Nodosilinea sp. FACHB-141: one gene and its partner. The protein of the gene in region 1 interacts with the protein of each later gene in a pairwise test. Links are inferred from orthologs where the notes say so. Each region holds a gene or a part of one and is shown in the gene's direction. Other genes may lie near its edges.

Region 1 (9,045 bases):
TTTGCCTTACCCCCACCCTGAGCCAGAGAGCGAGCAGGTCAGGATCGAGTTTGATGCCCGCGGTGAAGACTGGGGTGCAGTTTACTTAAACAACCGCCTGGTATATCGCCCCCACGATTTCGATCGCCAGGAAACCCTCTACCTGCCCCCCGGCGGCTACCGCCTCGAAATTACCGGCGTGGTGCGTTCTGAGGTTTGGGCCAGCGGCTACCTCGACCTGGGCCGCGACAGCTCGCGGGTAGTGGTGATTCGCTTTTCTAAAGCCGAAGGCGTTACGGTCTCGGGCGGCCCCTATGTGTGGATTCCAGACTAAACGCTGAGGGCTAGCGGGGGTGATCGTTCACCTCTGCTAGCCCTCAGTTCTGCAAACCCTTAGAGTTATTTCAACGCTGCGATCTTGATCGCGTCGGGATGGCCAGGATTGCCCTGGATGGCCAGACTGCGCTGGTTGGCATGGAGGTGGCGGGCGATCGCGTAGATCGTCTCCACTTGATCGGGTGCCCCAGCCGCAGCAGCTAGGTCGCGCAGGGTCAACGGCTCTGAGCTTTGGGCCAGGGCATTTACCACAGCCTGCTGTAGATCGAGCACTCCGGCGGCAGCCAGCTTGCCCGCCTCAACCCCCGGCTGGTGGTAGGCGTTGATATTCACCAGCGAGGCATAGAAGCCCACTGCCCGCTCGTACAGTGCGATCATAGCCCCTACCGTGTGGGCATTGACTTCAGGAATTGTGAGGGTGATGGACTGGCGCTGATTTTCGTAGAGGGCTTTGCGGGTGCCCTGCAAGAAGCCAAAGAGAAAATCGCCGCTGGTGGCACCGGGCTCCATCTCCACCGAATCACCCGACCGGTCTTTCAGTACTTCAATAAAGGTGACGAAGAAGCTGGCCACGCCCTCTCGCAATTGCTGCACATAAGCATGCTGGTCGGTAGAGCCCTTGTTGCCGTAGACGGCAATGCCCTGGTAGACCAAGTTACCGTCTAGGTCTTTTTCCTTACCAAGGGATTCCATCACCAGCTGTTGCAGGTAGCGGCTAAACAGCAGCAGACTGTCCTTATAGGGCAGCACCACCATGTCTTTTTCGCCTTTGCCGTTGCCCGCGTAATACCAGGCCAGAGCAATCAGGGCAGCGGGGTTGCGGCGCAGATCGGGTACACGGGTAGCCGCATCCATCTCGCGCGCACCGCCGAGAATGGAGCGAATGCTAATGTTTTGCAGAGCAGCAGGTAGCAGCCCCACCGCCGATAGTTCAGAGGTGCGGCCTCCCACCCAGTCACGCATGGGGAAAGTAGCCAGCCAGCCTTCGCTGAGGGCCTGGTTTTCGAGCTTGCTGCCCCGCCCGGTGATGGCGACGGCCTGCTTAGGAAAGCTTAGTCCCCGCTGCTCAAATCGAGTGCGCACTTCGACCATACCGTTGCGGGTTTCAGCGGTGCCCCCCGATTTAGAGGTAACGATCACTAGGGTGGTGGACAATTTGTCCTCCAGTCGGGCAAGGATGCGATCGATGCCCTCGGGATCGGTATTGTCAATAAAGTGAATCGCCAAGGGTGGAAAGTCTGGCCCTAGGGCCTGGGCTACAAACTGCGGCCCCAAAGCCGAACCACCAATGCCAATGGAGAGGACCTCGGTGAAACGTTCCTGACCAGGGGGGTAAATGCCGCCCGTGCGCACCTGGCTGGCGAACTGCTCAATGCTGGTTAACGTGTCGAGAATATCTTGTTTGAGTTCGGGGGTGGGGGCTAGGTCGGCATCGCGCAGCCAGTAATGACCCACCATGCGGTTTTCGTCGGGGTTGGCGATCGCCCCAGCTTCCAGCGCGGCCATATCGGCAAAGGCTTTAGCAAAGCGGGGTTGCATATCAGCGACAAAGGCATCGTCAAAACCCATGCGGCTGACATCTAGGTAAAAGCCCAGACCTTCGTGGTAGTAGAGCCAGTCTTTATAGCGTTGCCAAAGGGCGGCTGCATCCATCCTGTCACTCCTCGGTCTAAACCGTATTCACTAACGTCCTGAGGTGCAGTTTAGGATAGGACGGCCACCGCTACAAAAAGGGTGGCTAAACATACAGCCTGGTCTCGGCAAGGCACCATGAAGGCGATCGCCCTATCCATCACTCCTAAGCCACCGCCTTGGCCGCCCGTAGACGGCTTGAGAGGCTACGAATCACCTCTAGGGCAAACAGCGGCGTCTCTTGTACTAAAAACTTAAAGTGAGCCTCATCCACTAGAGCTAGCCGACAGTCGGTTTTAGCTACCGCCGTAGAGGCTCGCACATGGGGGATTTGCACTAGCGCCCCTTCACCAAACACGTCGCCAGCAGAAATGGTTTCAAACACGTGGCCACTAACCCACAGATCGACCTCTCCTTGAATGATGCCGTACATGCAATTTCCTAAGGCACCCGCCTCAAAGATTGTGTCCCCGGCCTCAAAGTCTTGATGGCTAGGGGTCGTCATCAACAGCTCAACAACTTGAATCGGTTTCAGCATGGGTTCGCTTCGCTCCCAGGGGTTGTCCTCAAATCAGTGCCCCTGCTCTCGCTCTGGATGGATTCTACCAGGGTGCAGCAGTTCCCCCATTGCTGCCGCCATTCTATAGCCCGGTCAGCTTGGGAGGTTAACCGCACTTTAAGTCTCTGTTTTTGCCGTCTCAGCATTCCAAACATAAATAGAGCCTTTGAAACGCTGATATTGCTTTAGTCGCATACCATATGGTCGTAATTAAAAATAAGGATTGAGGAGACATGGCCAACAGACAAACTCGAGATCGGGCGGTGAATTCCGCAGGCGGCTTCGCAAGAGACTTTAAGGAGTTTCTCATGCGCGGCAATGTCATTGACCTAGCTGTCGCTGTGATTATCGGCGCAGCTTTCAATGCTGTGGTCACCTCGTTTATCGAAGACATCATCACCCCTGTTCTGCTGAATCCGGCGCTACGGGCGGCAGGGGTAGAGGATATTGCCAACCTCTCTGCTAACGGCATCAAATACGGTTTGTTTCTCGCCGCTGTCATCAACTTTGTGGTGATATCGTTTGTGATCTTCTTGATGATCCGCGCCTTTGAGAAATTAAAGCGGAAAGATGACGCTGAGGCAGCAGCAGAACCCACCATCGAAGAAAAGCTCAACGACACCTTGACTCGGCTCGCCACTTATCTCGAAAGCCGCCCCTAACGGTAGAGCGCGCCCCCAAAAAATCGGATTTCTCAGGGCAGAGGCAGTATTCAGTCAGAGCCGCTATAGTAAGGGCTAACTACCAGCATCTGCCCTGATTGCCATGCCATCCCAACGCCAAAAGCAGCTCATCGAGTTTCTTCAAACCGAACTAGCGGTGTCCTCTGAGGCGATCGCCATGGGATTGCGCAAGGCAGGGCAAGCCACAAACTTACTGCCCATGGCACTGTGGCAATACGGCTTGGTCAGCACCGATCAGCTCAGCCAAATCTTTGACTGGCTTGAGGAAGTTGGCCCTGCTGCTCCATAGGCCTTGGGTATCTAACTAGAAATAGGAGTTAATCTCCTAAAATTCATCGTCGCTGTAGGTCATGGACGACTCGTTATCTCGGCGAGAGCCCAGCAAGTCTAAGCGATCTACTCGCACAACCGGCTTCGAACGTGCCGTGCCGCTAGAGCGATCCTGCCAATGGTCTAGCTTCAGTGCACCGCTTATACCAATCAAACTGCCCTTGCGCACGTAGTTGGCCGCCACCTCGGCGTTTTTACCCCATAGTTCGAGGTTAAACCAGTCAGGCTTATCGTCTCGGCTCGACCGTCGCCGCACCGCTAGGGTCAAGTTGCACACCACCGTACCCGACTCAAAATATTTCACCTCTGGGTCAGTGCCCACACGGCCTACCAGAGTTACCACATTAATCGTCATTGCTGATTGCCCAACACTTGTTCCAGCATTGTAGGCGAAACCTCAAGCATCCGTCAGGAACACTGCGGCGATCAATCCCGTCATGGGGGAGGCTATGCATCTTTTATATTGGCGAGGTCACCCTCAGCGTTTAGGGCCTACTGCTTCAGTCAGTTTAACGCCTTTAGAAATGCCCCTTGGCTTTTCCCCCTACCGATAAATATTTGATTACTAGACGCACTGATACGAAACGTAATAGAATCCACTTCGATGTAAACGTCAGCCCCTAGGGGTGTGCCTTAGCATTAGTTCACTGTCTTTTCTTGATGTAGGGGCGTTATTGCCTGTGGCTTTCTTCGACAGATTTTCTCGCGATATGGGTATTGACCTCGGTACGGCCAATACTCTGGTGTACGTCTCCGGCAAGGGGGTCGTACTGCAAGAGCCTTCCGTAGTGGCCATTGACCAGGTTGAAAAGAAACCCCTGGCAGTTGGGGAAGAAGCTAAGCGCATGCTGGGTCGTACCCCTGGCAACGTCGTGGCCCTGCGCCCGCTGCGAGACGGTGTCATCGCCGACTTCGACACCGCCGAGCTAATGCTTAAGCACTTTATTCGTCAGGTGCACGAGGGCCGCACCCTAGTATCGCCGCGCATCGTGATCGGCATTCCCAGCGGAGTTACGGGGGTTGAACGGCGCGCGGTTATGGATGCCGCCCAGCAGGCTGGAGCCCGCACCGTATACCTAATTGACGAGCCGGTGGCCGCTGCCATAGGGGCAGGTCTACCCGTCGCCGAACCCACCGGCAACATGATTGTGGATATTGGCGGTGGCACCACAGAGGTAGCCGTGCTGAGCTTGCAAGGCACCGTGCTGAGCGAGTCAGTGCGCGTAGCCGGAGACGAACTTAGCGAAGCCATCTCCAGCTACATGAAGAAGGTGCACAACCTCGTAGTTGGGGAACGCACTGCCGAAGAAATCAAAATCACTATTGGGTCAGCCTACCCCAACCCCGATGACCACGAGATTGCTATGGATGTGCGGGGTCTACACCTGCTGTCTGGTTTGCCCCGCACCGTAACGGTCAAGAGTGCCGAAATTCGCGAGAGCATGGCTGAGCCGCTTTCGGTTATCGTCGAAGCTGTTAAGCGCACCCTAGAGCGCACTCCACCTGAACTTGCTGCTGACATCATCGATCGCGGCATCATGCTGGCTGGCGGTGGGGCATTGCTCAAAGGGTTAGACACCTTAATTAGCCACGAAACCGGCATATTAGTGCACGTGGCGGCCGATCCTCTGAGTTGTGTGGTGCTGGGCACTGGGCGAGTACTAGAGAACTTTAGCCAAATGGGCCGAGTTTTCAGCGGGCGATCGAGCCTGTAGGGCATCTCCAGAGTCATCATCTACCCAGAACCTATGTTTGCTCTACGCCGCTGGTGGACACGTAATGCCCTCAAAGCGGGAATGGTTACCCTGGCCATTTCCTCCGCTTGGCTAATGCGGGCCAATGATGGTGCCGTTATTTACGAAACCTATCACTGGTTAACCCGGCCTCTACAGCCGGGCATGAGCCGAGAGCAGCAGTTCGAAAACAGCTATATCCTTGAGCTCCAGCAACGCATTGTGGAGCTAGAGAACCAAAATCGGTCTCTGCAAACCCTGAACGACTATGAAGCTGCCAATCCCCTGGATGGGGTGCGGGCAACGGTAATCGGACGCGGAGCTGACCACTGGTGGCAGCACGTTGTTCTCAACCGGGGCAGCCGTAACGATGTAGCAACTGGGCATATAGTGACCGGCCCAGGCGGGTTGATTGGCCGGGTAGTAGCGGTGTCTCCCAGCACTTCACGGGTGTTGTTAATCAGTGACCCCACTAGCCGGGTAGGGGCCAAGGTCAGCCGCAGCCGGGCCATGGGGGTGGTGAGAGGGCAATCTAACAACCGAGTGGTCATGGAGTTTTTTGAAAAACTCCCCGACGTTAAAGCCGGTGACGTAATTGTTACTTCCTCCTACAGCCGCCTGTTTCCCCAAGACATCCCCATCGGACGCATCGAATCCATCGATCTAACCAAGAGCCCGGCTCCAGAAGCAGTCATTCAGGTATCGTCGCCCCTATCGATCCTGGAGTGGGCGATCATCCATCCCTTTGAACCGCAAGAAACGGTGGATTTACCCGTGCTGCCGGGGGCAACGCCCGAAAATGGTCTTGTCCCTGAAAGCGGCGACGGAGCTCAGCCATGACCCTAGGGGTAAGAGCATCGTCATTGCCCCTATGGCGTCAGCCCTGGGTGATCAATAGCCTAGTCACGGCAGCGTCGGTGCTGGTCTGCCTCCTGCTGCTGCCCAGTCGCATACCGGGGATGGAACTGCTGGGGGTAGCCCCTCACTGGTTGCTAATCTGGGTAGTGGCCTGGAGCATCAAGCGTACCCAGTGGGAGGCCGCTATAGCCGGGCTGGTGCTGGGCCTGCTGCAGGATGCGATGACCTCCCCTAACCCAACCCACACCCTTAGCTTGATTGTGGTTGGCGTACTAACGGCAAGGCTGCAAAAGCAGCGCTACCTCCAGGAAGACATTGTGTCGGTGGCGCTGATTGTATTTGCGATGGCGGTCATTGCAGAAACGGTGTTGGCGCTGCAAATTAGTTTTGATCAGCTTTTATCGGCCAATTCGCTTTACCCACCCCTGGGCAGAATCTGGATATATCACCAGCGGGTAGCGCTGAGCTCAGCTATTTTGAGTAGTCTATGGGCTCCAGCGCTTTACTATCCCCTCAACCACTGGTGGGAGCGCTACGTCGCTGAGCCTTAGAGGGTAGATAGGCAGTAGGCGATCGCAATTTCTGAGCACCCCATCTTTTCAAATAGCTGCCTTAATCAATCTCGAATCGTCCAGGCTGCCTTAGCGGCCTGGACGATTCGTACTATTAGGTGTTTAGGACAGGTTCCTGGATGAAAATTGCCTAAGCACACCCGCCTAAAGTGACTCGCTGCTGAAGTTTTTGGCAGGCTGTCCACAAATCGGGCAGTAGATGGGTGGGACGAAACCCCTGAAGATAGCTACTGCTGCGAATGCCGCAGGTAACGGCAACGGTTTCTATGCCAAGGGTCTGGCCAGCCATGATGTCGGCTTCGGTATCACCAACCATCCAGCTTTGACGGAGGTCGTAGCCCTGGCGTTGTTGGGTGGCGATCGCCGCCCCTAGCCGCTCCACCTTATGATTCGCTTGGTTGCTGTAGGCGGCTTCTAGCTGGGGCATACCGTAGAGGTCGCTGACGGCCCAGCGGAGATCGTGCTGGTCTAGAAAGTCCATTACCTGATCGGGGGGACGGAGGGTGACCAGCACCACTCGCACCCCGCACTGGCGCAGTAAATCGAGTGCTTCTCTAGCTTGGGGCTGCACCCGATCGCGATCGAGCAGAGCTGCATGGTTAACGATGCGACTGACCTGCGCCAGAAAGGCATCGATAGTTGCACCCTCTAGCCCAGACCAATGGGCGATCTGCCGGTCGGGCACCCGGTTTTGCTTAAAGGTCCAAAACTGTGACTTTGACAGATGGCGAATAGTAACAGGGTTACCCTCTGCTTGGGCAGTTGCCTGCACCCAATCTAGCCCCTGGCGATATGTAGCGTAATAACGCTCAGAGACATCGGCGATGGGGCCGTCAAAATCGCAAAAAAGAGTGATCGCAGACATAGACTTTAGAGACTCCTCACCGCTGGCGGCGAACTCGCATTAAGCAAAATCCGACATTAGTTTTATTAATAATTTCTTTACAAAAATCAAAGTACGTTTACTTTAGCAACCTAAATGCAAAATGACCACTGCACGAACTCGAGATTGTAGCCTTCTCATTCATAGAGGGTCTCATGGAACCTTCACACGGCTTCAGATAGAGGATTCATGCTGAGAGTAGAGATGCCAGCTTACAAAAAGCCTCACAGTTGTAAACAGGGAATTTTTGCATTTTTGAAACGATTTAGCCATTTTTGTCGTTCTTATCGAGCCTATTGCGATAACGGGGCAAGTAAGGGGCGTATTTGTGGTTCCCAACTGATTAGCTGCGATCGCGCCGAAGTGACCAAGTCGGTGCTGATTATTGCCCAGGTATCGCTGATGTTGCTAGCGATCGCCTCGACTTCGGTCATAGGCGTTACTTGTCCGTAGGTTTGTTACCCAGAAGCGTCCCGTTCTACAACCAAGGTGACAGGCCCGTCGTTGTGAATTTCGACTTGCATCATCGCGCCAAATTGGCCGGTCTCTACCCGCAGCTCGCTGGTTCTAAGCAGCGCCACAAAGTCGTTGTACAGCGCTTCTGCCTGGGCGGGTGGGGCGGCTCCATCAAAGGAAGGTCGGCGCCCCTTGCGGCAGTCGCCGTAGAGGGTGAACTGGCTCACCACCAAAAGTTCGCCCTGAATATCTTGAACTGAGAGATCCCAGCGCTCGCTGCCCGGTGACGGAAACAGCCGCAAATCCAAGCATTTGCGCGCCATCCAGGTCAGTTCGGCAGCGGTGTCGGTAGGCGCAATGCCCACCAGCAAGTTAAGCCCTGCACCAATTTTCCCCACGATCTGCCCATCTACGGTGACGCTAGAAGCCGTCACCCGCTGCACTACGACTCGCACGACGCCTGGGGCGAAAATTTCTGCTGCCACACGGTGCGAATGCGATCAGCGGCCTCAGTCATCTCTGCCTCGCTGGGGGGCTTACCCAGGGTACGAAACACCTGCAGCTCCAAGCCCTTAAGCCCCAGTTCCTCAGGGTGGCGACCGTCTGGGTAGCGGGGTTGCAGCACAAAGTGAACGTGGTAGGGCGGCTGGTCAACCCAGAGGCTAACGTAAACTCGCTCGGCCTCCATAGCCAGGGCGATCGCCTCCGACATCTGCTGCAAAAACGGCCCCATCGAGGCTGACTCGGCCATCGACAGCTCCCACAGGTTTTCGCGGTGGGTGCGAGTTTTAACCACCACCGACCCCAACCCATAGGGGCCAACGCAGTGGTCAGCGACCCACCAGGGATTCTCTGCGATGGTGCCACCGGGTACCAGCTGTGCGCCCGCTAATATCTGGCAGGCGAGACAGTCGATATGCAGTTGCGCTCCTTTGTCGGTCATAGCCTAAGCCTCCTGCTGACGGGGAACGAGGCAACGTAGAAAAGAGGGTACAGGTCCAAAAATCTAGTTAGACCCTGAACC
Region 2 (9,022 bases), on another replicon or contig:
CCATAAACGCCAGCACCCCTGCCACAATCATGATGGCGGCGGGCATGGCTTTGCGAGTCTGTATCCAACGGCGAACGAAGATAAATACTAGGGCTACCGTGACTCCCATAGCCATCCCGGCCCCGCCAGCAGAACCAGCCTGCCACAGCCAAGCTCCGGTCAGCAGCAGGACGGCGCTCACCAAACCAGTGACCAAGGACACATGACTGCGGGCTTGGGCATAGCCTGTCAGACCGCCGATCGCAGAAAGGGCAGCATAGGCGATCGCACACAGGGCTCCAGTGGGCATGGCAGCTTGCACAATAAGAACATTCCCAGGCTAGCGAGGTTTTTGCTGCCGCACAACCCTAGCCAGCAGGGTGCACCGAAGGGGGCGATCGCTACAATTGTGGCCAGGTTTTAAGCAACTAGCCATGTATTAAGCAACACATCTCTCTTGTACTGGTTAACACTTCGAGCTCTATCCAGAAACCAACTCCTTACGCCCTAGCCTCAGTTTTGCTACCTCTCTAAAAATAGAGATTGGAAATAAGCAGCCTTCGTAGAAGGCATTACAAGAAAATCATGAAGAGGCAAATTTTTTCATGATTCCTGCAAAATGACTGTGATGGTTTTCCCACCATGAAGTGCTTTAATTTACTGAAAGCTCCATAAAATAGATTTCTTAGACCTTCCCGAAGTCGCTCGAGACATCACCAAAGACATTTACTCTTTCTCAGAGATGCTCTACTTCGAGAAAAGTTGGCGGTTAATTCCCTACGTAGTCATATTTTTCGCAGAGCTCAGCACTTATTCTTAGGCATAATTGGTTCATGAGTTTTAGCCCAGGTCATGCATCAAGACCCAATATTTCTATCATTATCCCTGTGTATAACGGTGGTGAAAGCTTCCGCCGCTGCCTCGATAGCCTGAGACAATCGGGTCGGCAGCCTGACGAGGTGATTGTAGTTGCCGACGGCGACACCGACGGTTCATGGGAAGTGGCCAAAGCGTTTGGGGCTAAGGTATTTCGCTACGACTCGGCAGGTGGACCAGCCCGCGCCCGCAACCGAGGGGCGGCTATGGCTCAGGGAGACATTCTGTTCTTTATCGATGCCGATGTCACCGTTGGTCAAGACACCATTCTCAACGTCGAAATTGCCTTTCAAAAAGACGTTAACCTGGCAGCGCTGATTGGCTCCTACGATGACCAGCCGGGGGCCTCTAATTTCCTGTCGCAGTATAAAAACCTGCTTCACCACTACACCCACCAGGTGTCGTCCGAAAAGGCTTCGACCTTTTGGGGGGCCTGCGGAGCCATTCGCGCCGAGGCATTTCATGCTGTGGGCGGGTTTGACGAGCGCTATGTCAAGCCCTGTGTCGAAGATATTGAACTGGGCTACCGGCTGCGGCGGGCGGGCTACACCATTCGCCTGTGCAAGCACATTCAGGTCAAGCACCTGAAATGCTGGGAGCCCGTTTCACTGCTGCGGGCCGAAATTTTCTACCGCGCCCTGCCCTGGGCTGAGCTAATTCTTAGCCAGGGGCAGCCGACGAATGACCTCAACCTAGACCGCACTAGCCGACTGAGTGTGGTGCTTAGCTTTGCGGCGCTAGGGTGCCTGCTGGGCGGAGTAATTGAGCCCTTTTTGTGGATTGTTGCGATCGCTATTATGCTCGGGTTGCTGGTCATCAATCAGCGGGTTTATCGCTTCTTTTGGTACAAGCGCGGGCCGCTCTTTGCCCTGCGGGTCATCCCTTGGCACTGGTTCTATTTTCTCTATGGCGGTGCCGCCTTCGCCTACAGTTTCGCAACCTATCGGTTTCGGCAATTTTCTACCCTAGCCGACTAGCCAGCCATCTCTTCCAATTTTGATCAGTGTAGGCCCCCCAAATTTGGTTGGGGGGCCTACTGCTTTCACTGGTGCGATCGCGCCGCATCCTAGAGCAGATCAAAATCGAGCCGCTGAGATCTTATTGGAGTTACTAACCTAACCATGGGCTCGCTATGTGCTGCCCCTGGCAGTAGCCTTCTGGTATCTCAAATCCATTCGCTACCTTGACATCGACGTCCAGGCTCGTGACACCGACCCTCAGCCTCTAGAACAGCCCACCACACTCGGGCAGGACGCCAGAAGAGCCTAGAGACCGATGCCTAACCAGCGCCTTTGAACCGGCATGTAGCGATCCCAGGGAATTGCTACGGCAGACGATCCGACCCGGCTTCTGGCAGCGGTTGCACCTAGGTCGACTACCTGCGCACCAAGTGCAAGGTTGCCGAGGGCGATCGCACTCTTTGCACTGACCTCTAAATCTCTCTGTCATTGCCCACAGTGAGCTTGCCTAGCCCTAAAACAAATCCCCAGAAACGTTGTTCTAACCTTCCTGGGGATATAAAGAGCTAGCTCAAGCTGGCCTAGAGAACACCCAGGTTCGCCAGGCCCAAAATTACCCCGGTTCCAATCAGATGGCCAAAGCTGGCGCTGGCCAGCACTGCCGGCAGGCCAAGGTTGCCAAACAGCGCACCGCCGGGCATTGCCGGCGGTGCGCTAGGGTATTTAATCCTGAGTCTGCCAATGACAAGGGCCAAAATATTACAGAGAATCATCACGACGGCCACCTTAGGGCTCCAGTCGGGCGTATGCGGAACCGCAGCTAAAATTGGTAGGAATGCCAATGTACCAGCCTCCATAAATGCAGTGGAACGGCAAATCAATTGCCTAGGCCCACTTTTTCATGGAGCCAGGAAGTTCTGTCAGCAGCTGTTGCAAGACTTTACAATTTATAGGACAGGTGCTTAGGTTGAGCCGGGAGAATTGCTGAAAGTCACTGCGCTAACTTTTGCTTTCCCATGCCCTGGTTCTTCTCGCAGGCCTCACCCCAGGTCTGTTGGACCGTCTGCTAACCCGCGAGGTAAACACAATTTTATGGAACGAGGACTTCTGTGGCTGCCCCTGCTGGCGGTATTTATTGGCTTAGCCTGGGCGGGCTGGCACGAGTTTCAAAAGGTGCAGGCTTACGAAGCGTGGGCTACCGAGTTCGATCGCAGCAAATATGACATTCGCTCGATGCTAGGGCAGCGGGGCGATGAGCTCACCTGGGGCCGCCCCACCCGCCAAGGACCTATTGACCTGACCACGCTGTCACTACACCAGGTGACCACCCTCCAACTCGAAATCAATGGAGCAACGGTGCCCGTCGACCAGGCTAGCCCCACAGGTAAATCAGTAGAGCTAGCTCTGGCAACCGCCAGCGGCGAAACCTACCGGATTCCCTTTACTGACGGCGATTTAGCCCGCCGCTGGGAAAAAGCGTTGCATCAATCTCTTCAGGCGCTAAAATCGGCATCAGCTTAACGGCAGCTGGGCATTAGCGGGGGTTTGAGCCCTTTCTAACCCTTGAGCCGTTTGCGGCAGATCCGATCGCCGGGCTTCTTAGCCCCCACCCTCGATGCCATGACCCGTGTTTCCTCCCTGTCTCGTGATGAACTCAAGACCCGGCGAAAAAGCCTCCGCCGCCGGCGGCGTGTTTCGATTAGCCAGGCACTCTGGCGATTTTGGGCGCTTTCGGGGCTGACAGCCGCCATTTTTTGGGGGGCTACGCGTCCGGTATGGCTGATTAACAGTCCCGCTCAAATTAACGTGACGGGCAACGAACTGCTCAGCGACGAGATGGTGCAAAGCCTAATGCCGCTGACCTACCCTCAGCCTTTGATGAAGGTGGAGCCAGAGGTGCTGGCCCGACAACTGCGCGATCGCGCCCCCATTACTACCGCAGAAGTCACCCGTCAGCTCTTACCACCGCGCCTCAACGTCAAGGTGCAGGAGCGGGTGCCCGTAGCGGTGGTGCTGCCCGTAGGCAAAGCCGACGGTAGCGACACTCAGTATCTTCAGGCCGGGTTTCTCGACGCCCACGGAGCCTGGATGCCCCTAGCCAGCTTTGGTTTGGGTAGCGCCTCACCGCAGCTGCCCACTCTCCAGCTGCGAGGCATTCAGCCCCACTACCAACGCTACTGGCCGCAGATCTATGAAACCATCGTCGGCAGCCCAGTAGCCATTACCGAAATTGACTGGCACGATCCCAACAACCTAGTGCTTGAGACGGCCCTGGGCACGGTCTACCTAGGCCCTTATAGCCCAGAGCTAGAGCAGCAGCTGGCCACCCTCGATAGAATGCGCAATCTGCCCGGCCAACTGTCCGAGTCTGAGGTAGCCCGCATCGACCTCAGCAACCCCGACGCGCCCTCGATCGCCGTAGTCGACACCGCCGATCCAAAGGCAAGCTCAGCGCAGACAGACTCTGACGCTAGTCCATAAACCGCTGAGGATACCTAGTTTCCTAGAACGCTACTGCATTTGAATAGATATGCATCCTGCATCCAAATAGATATGCATCCTGCGTCTGAATAGAGATATATAAAGGATGAAGCTATTGACGCAAAGGGGCTCATTTTTCTGATTTCAATGGTTAAATCAAGTAGTTTAAGACTTGCCAAGGCAGTTTGGTTTTTTCCAATGAAGTACTCTATAGTTGTCTAGCATCAGCCAGGGTTTAGATCTTTAGGGCTTAGATGTTATCTTCGGTTATCTAGTACGGGTAATTACTATATTGTCTACGGCCTTCAACTCTATGACCCCCGACAACCCCCACGGCAATGGTGCTGGCCACAGCAACGCTGACTACGAGTCTTACTCGACTCATCAGGCTGAGACTGCAACCTCTGACCTGGTTCCGGCGGCCGATGCTGTGACCGCCTTCGCTGGCCCGTCTAACCCGTTTAGCCACGGCGAGCTTAACTCCAGTCAACCCCACAATGCCAGAGCTATGCCCGGAGAAACGTACACCAAAAACACGGCTTTGCCCAGCAGCGTCGCCCGCATCAAGGTAATTGGGGTCGGCGGTGGCGGCTGTAACGCCGTCAACCGCATGATTAGCAGCGGCCTGTCGGGGATTGAATTTTGGTCCATCAACACCGATGCCCAGGCCCTCGACAACACCACTCAGACCAACAGCCTGCACATCGGTCAAAAGTTGACCCGTGGGCTCGGCGCTGGGGGTAACCCTGCTATTGGCCAAAAGGCGGCCGAAGAATCTCGGGAAGAAATTTCCGCAGCTCTAGAAGAGTCTGACCTGGTGTTTATCACCGCCGGCATGGGGGGCGGTACGGGCACAGGGGCGGCGCCCATTGTGGCCGAGGTAGCTAAGGAAGCCGGAGCGCTGACCGTTGGCGTGGTCACTCGCCCCTTCACCTTTGAGGGACGCCGTCGCATGAACCAGGCCGATGAGGGCATTGCTGCCCTTCAAGGTCGGGTCGACACGCTGATTATTATCCCCAACGACAAGCTGCTATCCGTCATCTCTGAGCAGACCCCGGTGCAGGAAGCCTTTCGCACTGCCGACGACATTCTGCGCCAGGGCGTGCAAGGCATCTCCGACATTATTACGATCCCCGGTTTAGTTAATGTTGACTTTGCTGATGTGCGGGCCATTATGGCCGACGCGGGCACGGCCCTGATGGGCATTGGCATGGGTTCAGGCAAGTCACGGGCGCGGGAAGCCGCGATCGCGGCGATCTCTTCTCCCCTGCTAGAGTCGTCCATCGACGGTGCTTCCGGAGCCGTATTCAACATCACCGGCGGGTCCGATCTGACCCTCCACGAAGTCAACGCCGCCGCCGAGATTATCTACGAAGGGGTCGATCCCAACGCCAATATCATCTTTGGTGCGGTCATCGACGAGCGCATGCAGGGCGAAGTCTGCATCACGGTGATTGCTACCGGCTTTAACACCCGTGCCGGGGCCCAGCCCGAAATTGAGGTAGCCCGCGTTACGCCCTTTAAGCGCACCCTGGCCACGCCGCCGCCCGCCACTCCTCCTGCCAACAGTGGTGGCGGCGGTTTGGGGGCCGGATTAGATATCCCCGAGTTTCTGCAGCGGCGGCGGCCTAACGGCAACCGCTAGCTATGACAATGACGCCTACTTGGCCTGCGGCTCTGACCGTTGCCGGTTCTGACAGCGGTGGTGGGGCTGGCATTCAGGCCGACCTGCGCACCTTTGCCTTTCACCTGGTCCACGGCACCAGTGCCCTGACCTGCGTAACCGCTCAAAATACTGTGGGGGTCATGCGGGTTGATGCCCTACCGCCCGAAGCTGTGGTAGCCCAGATTGAAGCAGTGACCAGCGACATTGCCGTGCAGGCAGTCAAAACCGGCATGCTGCTCAACCAGGAGATTATTCAAGCAGTCGCATTAGCGTTGAAAGCGTTGCCCGACACAACTCCGGTAGTTGTGGATCCGGTGATGGTGTCACGCACGGGCGCGCAGCTAATTGACGACGATGCGATCGCTACCCTGACCCGCCACCTGATACCCCAAGCTCGCGTTCTGACCCCAAACCGCTATGAAGCGCAGTTGCTCAGTGGTTTAGCTATCACTACCCTGGCCGATATGGAGGCAGCAGCCCGCCAGATCTACCAGCTTGGCCCTCAAGCCGTTTTGGTAAAAGGAGGTGGCATGATGGATGCTCTGCGCAGTACCGATGTCTGGTTTGACGGCAGCGAGGTGGTGATTTTAGAGGCTGAGGTCGTAGAAACAAAACATACCCACGGCACCGGCTGCACGCTATCGGCGGCGATCGCCGCCAACCTGGCCCTGGGCAAAGACCCACTGACCGCCGTTAAAGACGCCAAAAACTACGTCACCAACGCCCTCAAGCACGCCCTCGCGATCGGTAAAGGGCAAGGTCCTGTTGGTCACTTCTTTCCTCTGATATCTCAGTAGATAAGGCTTAGTAGTCTGCTAAGTCAACAGCGGCAGATTAGTGAGGGTTAGGGTTCATGGTCTTCGGTTTAAGGCAGACCATGAAACGTATACCTTAAACCCTAGAGCTTGCTAACACCTAACTTAGTCAGGTGTTAGCCCAAACCCCGCCTTACTAACCTACTGATCTTTCGGTTGCGGCCAAACCGATTCCCAGTCAGAGCATTGACGTTCTTCTTCGGGGCCAAAGGGGTGCATAGCGCACACCAGCGTATTGCCGCCGTAGGACTGGCCGCAGAAATTACGACAGCCCACACAGACCGGATAGTTTTGCAGCAGGGGTTCCACAGTACTGTTGAAGGGGCCTGAGACCTCTTCAAACCACTGATCAATGCCTGATAGTCCTGCCAACAGCGGCCCTAAAATTTCGTTGAGTTCGTCAGCTACATCATCAATTTCAGCGTTGACCGTAACTCGAAACGGCTCTACTACATGGTTGAACTCGACTACAATGCGATCGATTTCGGGGTCAATGGCTTCTTGCACCTGCTCAGCCCATTGATCCGTCGTCTGCACCAGAGCGTCAGAAGCACTAGCTATCTGTTCGACCAGGTTATCAAGCCAACGCTCTGTATCCTCAGAGACCTGCTGAGTAAAGTCCTGCACAGCATTGCCAAAGGCATCAAACAATTGCTTAGACCAGTCATCCATAGGGCTAGTTGCTCGACTTTTGTTTCAAAGTTTCTAATTCTTGGCGCAGAGTAGCCACCTGCTCACGCAAAGCAGCAGTTTGGGCGTCGGTGGGGTTAGACAGAGGGGCGTCGTCATCCAAAATTTCAATGGGCCGGGGCTGCGGTAGGTTTTCGGTGGGTGAGGTTGCCCCATCCTGGGCACGGTTGACCATCTCATTTACCAAGCGCTGGGCTTCCTCAGCCGTAATCTCGCCCCGCGCCACCAGTTCATTGACAATGCCCTGGGTCTGCTCGCGCAAATCTTTGAGGGTGTCGCCCGCTTTCTCACCGGCGTAGGAAGCGACCCCAACCCCTAGGTAGAACGCCTTTTTCACCAAATCTCCAAAACCGGCCATAGTTGGCAGCCTCCCCATTGCTCTGTATACACTGCCAGCTTAGAGAAGACGCTGGCCCAATGACCAGGGGCAATGGCACGCTGTCTAAGGCGGAAAACCCCACCCCCTAGCCCCAGGCTAAGCAAAACTAGCAAAAATGAGGATAGTCAGAAATCTTACGTTACTCTAGCCGCTTAAATGGTGTAGCGAAGTCCTACTTAAGCGCCAAATTAAAAGACCCGGAGTCCACGCCTGTCACAAGCATCCCGTAATGCTGCTACCTTCCGGTCCTGACATGATTTGGGCGTTGCGACCGCATGGGTCCGAGTCATCTTCATTATAACACTTGCCTTCATGACCAACCAACGACTCCAGCAACAAATCGCCTTCGTGGTCGAGATCGACCAGCTCAAGCAGGTTTTGCGCCAAACCCAACTGATGGATGCCTCCCGCCGTGAGAACAGCGCCGAGCATTCCTGGCACCTGGCGATGATGGCCTTGGTGCTGGCAGAATACGCCCCTGCTGAGGTGGATATGCAGCGGGCAATTCACCAGGTGCTAATTCACGATCTGGTGGAAATTGATGCGGGCGACACCTTCTGCTACGACGCGGCGGGGCATGACGACAAGGCCGATCGCGAGCAACGGGCGGCCGATCGCATCTTTGGCCTGCTCCCAGGGGCGATCGCCCAAGACCTCCGCCAAATCTGGGACGAGTTTGAAGCCCAGGCCACCCCCACCGCTCGCTTTGCCGCCTCGCTGGATCGCATCCAACCCCTGCTGCACAATTGGCAAACCCAAGGCGGCACCTGGAAGCAGCACGGCATCAGCCGCTCCCAGGTGATGAGGCGTATGGCTCCAGTGGAAAAAGGTGCTCCAGAACTGTGGCCCTTTGTACTGGAGGTGATTGAAGAGTCCGTAGCGAAGGGGTATTTGACAGCTTGAAAGATGCCAGATGCAGAACAGATTTATCTACCCTACCGATGATTAGTTAAGGCAGTAACGAGCTTGTCGCCGAGATTGGCGCAGTCGCCGTGGGTGGCTTCATTGTTCACTGCATGCGATCGATGGTGCGGTATTGAATCGCCTCGGCGATGTGGTGGGTTTGCAGATCCTCAGCGCCATCCAAATCAGCGATGGTGCGGCCGACTTTGAGGATGCGATCCATGGCGCGGGCTGACAGCCCTAGCTGGCGTACAGCTCCTTCTAGCAGTGTTTT

Evidence for each region.
Region 2: the proteins of H6F59_RS23350 (region 1) and ftsZ interact in binary tests that used the Escherichia coli proteins (3 or more experiments, as listed by UniProt). The link is inferred for Nodosilinea sp. FACHB-141 from one-to-one orthologs.

What each region holds. Positions count from the first base shown.
Region 1 is NZ_JACJPP010000022.1:199,234-208,278, reverse strand. Bases 3,319-6,216 are described here. They hold H6F59_RS23350 (rod shape-determining protein), read left to right. Parts: upstream 3,319-4,199; coding sequence 4,200-5,234; downstream 5,235-6,216. Other genes in these bases: mreD (rod shape-determining protein MreD), read left to right, coding at 6,089-6,216; mreC (rod shape-determining protein MreC), read left to right, coding at 5,268-6,092; H6F59_RS23355 (single-stranded DNA-binding protein), read right to left, coding at 3,515-3,874; H6F59_RS23360 (DUF2949 domain-containing protein), read left to right, coding at 3,319-3,478. In the rest of the region: H6F59_RS23380 (hypothetical protein), read left to right, coding at 1-313; H6F59_RS23375 (glucose-6-phosphate isomerase), read right to left, coding at 379-1,968; H6F59_RS23370 (cyclic nucleotide-binding domain-containing protein), read right to left, coding at 2,114-2,485; large conductance mechanosensitive channel protein MscL, read left to right, coding at 2,740-3,168; more of H6F59_RS23360, read left to right, coding at 3,272-3,318; more of mreD, read left to right, coding at 6,217-6,661; H6F59_RS23335 (HAD family hydrolase), read right to left, coding at 6,813-7,547; H6F59_RS23330 (hypothetical protein), read left to right, coding at 7,821-8,018; dtd (D-aminoacyl-tRNA deacylase), read right to left, coding at 8,024-8,476; H6F59_RS23320 (HIT family protein), read right to left, coding at 8,464-8,964. UniProt on the Escherichia coli protein: Forms membrane-associated dynamic filaments that are essential for cell shape determination. Acts by regulating cell wall synthesis and cell elongation, and thus cell shape.
Region 2 is NZ_JACJPP010000012.1:14,654-23,675, reverse strand. Bases 3,997-6,871 are described here. They hold ftsZ (cell division protein FtsZ), read left to right. Parts: upstream 3,997-4,803; coding sequence 4,804-5,940; downstream 5,941-6,871. Other genes in these bases: thiD (bifunctional hydroxymethylpyrimidine kinase/phosphomethylpyrimidine kinase), read left to right, coding at 5,943-6,758; H6F59_RS12505 (cell division protein FtsQ/DivIB), read left to right, coding at 3,997-4,295. In the rest of the region: H6F59_RS12525 (TMEM14 family protein), read right to left, coding at 1-289; H6F59_RS12520 (glycosyltransferase family 2 protein), read left to right, coding at 813-1,832; photosystem I reaction center subunit PsaK, read right to left, coding at 2,396-2,671; H6F59_RS12510 (hypothetical protein), read left to right, coding at 2,907-3,335; more of H6F59_RS12505, read left to right, coding at 3,378-3,996; H6F59_RS12490 (hypothetical protein), read right to left, coding at 6,918-7,448; H6F59_RS12485 (phasin family protein), read right to left, coding at 7,453-7,824; H6F59_RS12475 (HD domain-containing protein), read left to right, coding at 8,158-8,748; H6F59_RS12470 (YifB family Mg chelatase-like AAA ATPase), read right to left, coding at 8,855-9,022. UniProt on the Escherichia coli protein: Essential cell division protein that forms a contractile ring structure (Z ring) at the future cell division site. The regulation of the ring assembly controls the timing and the location of cell division.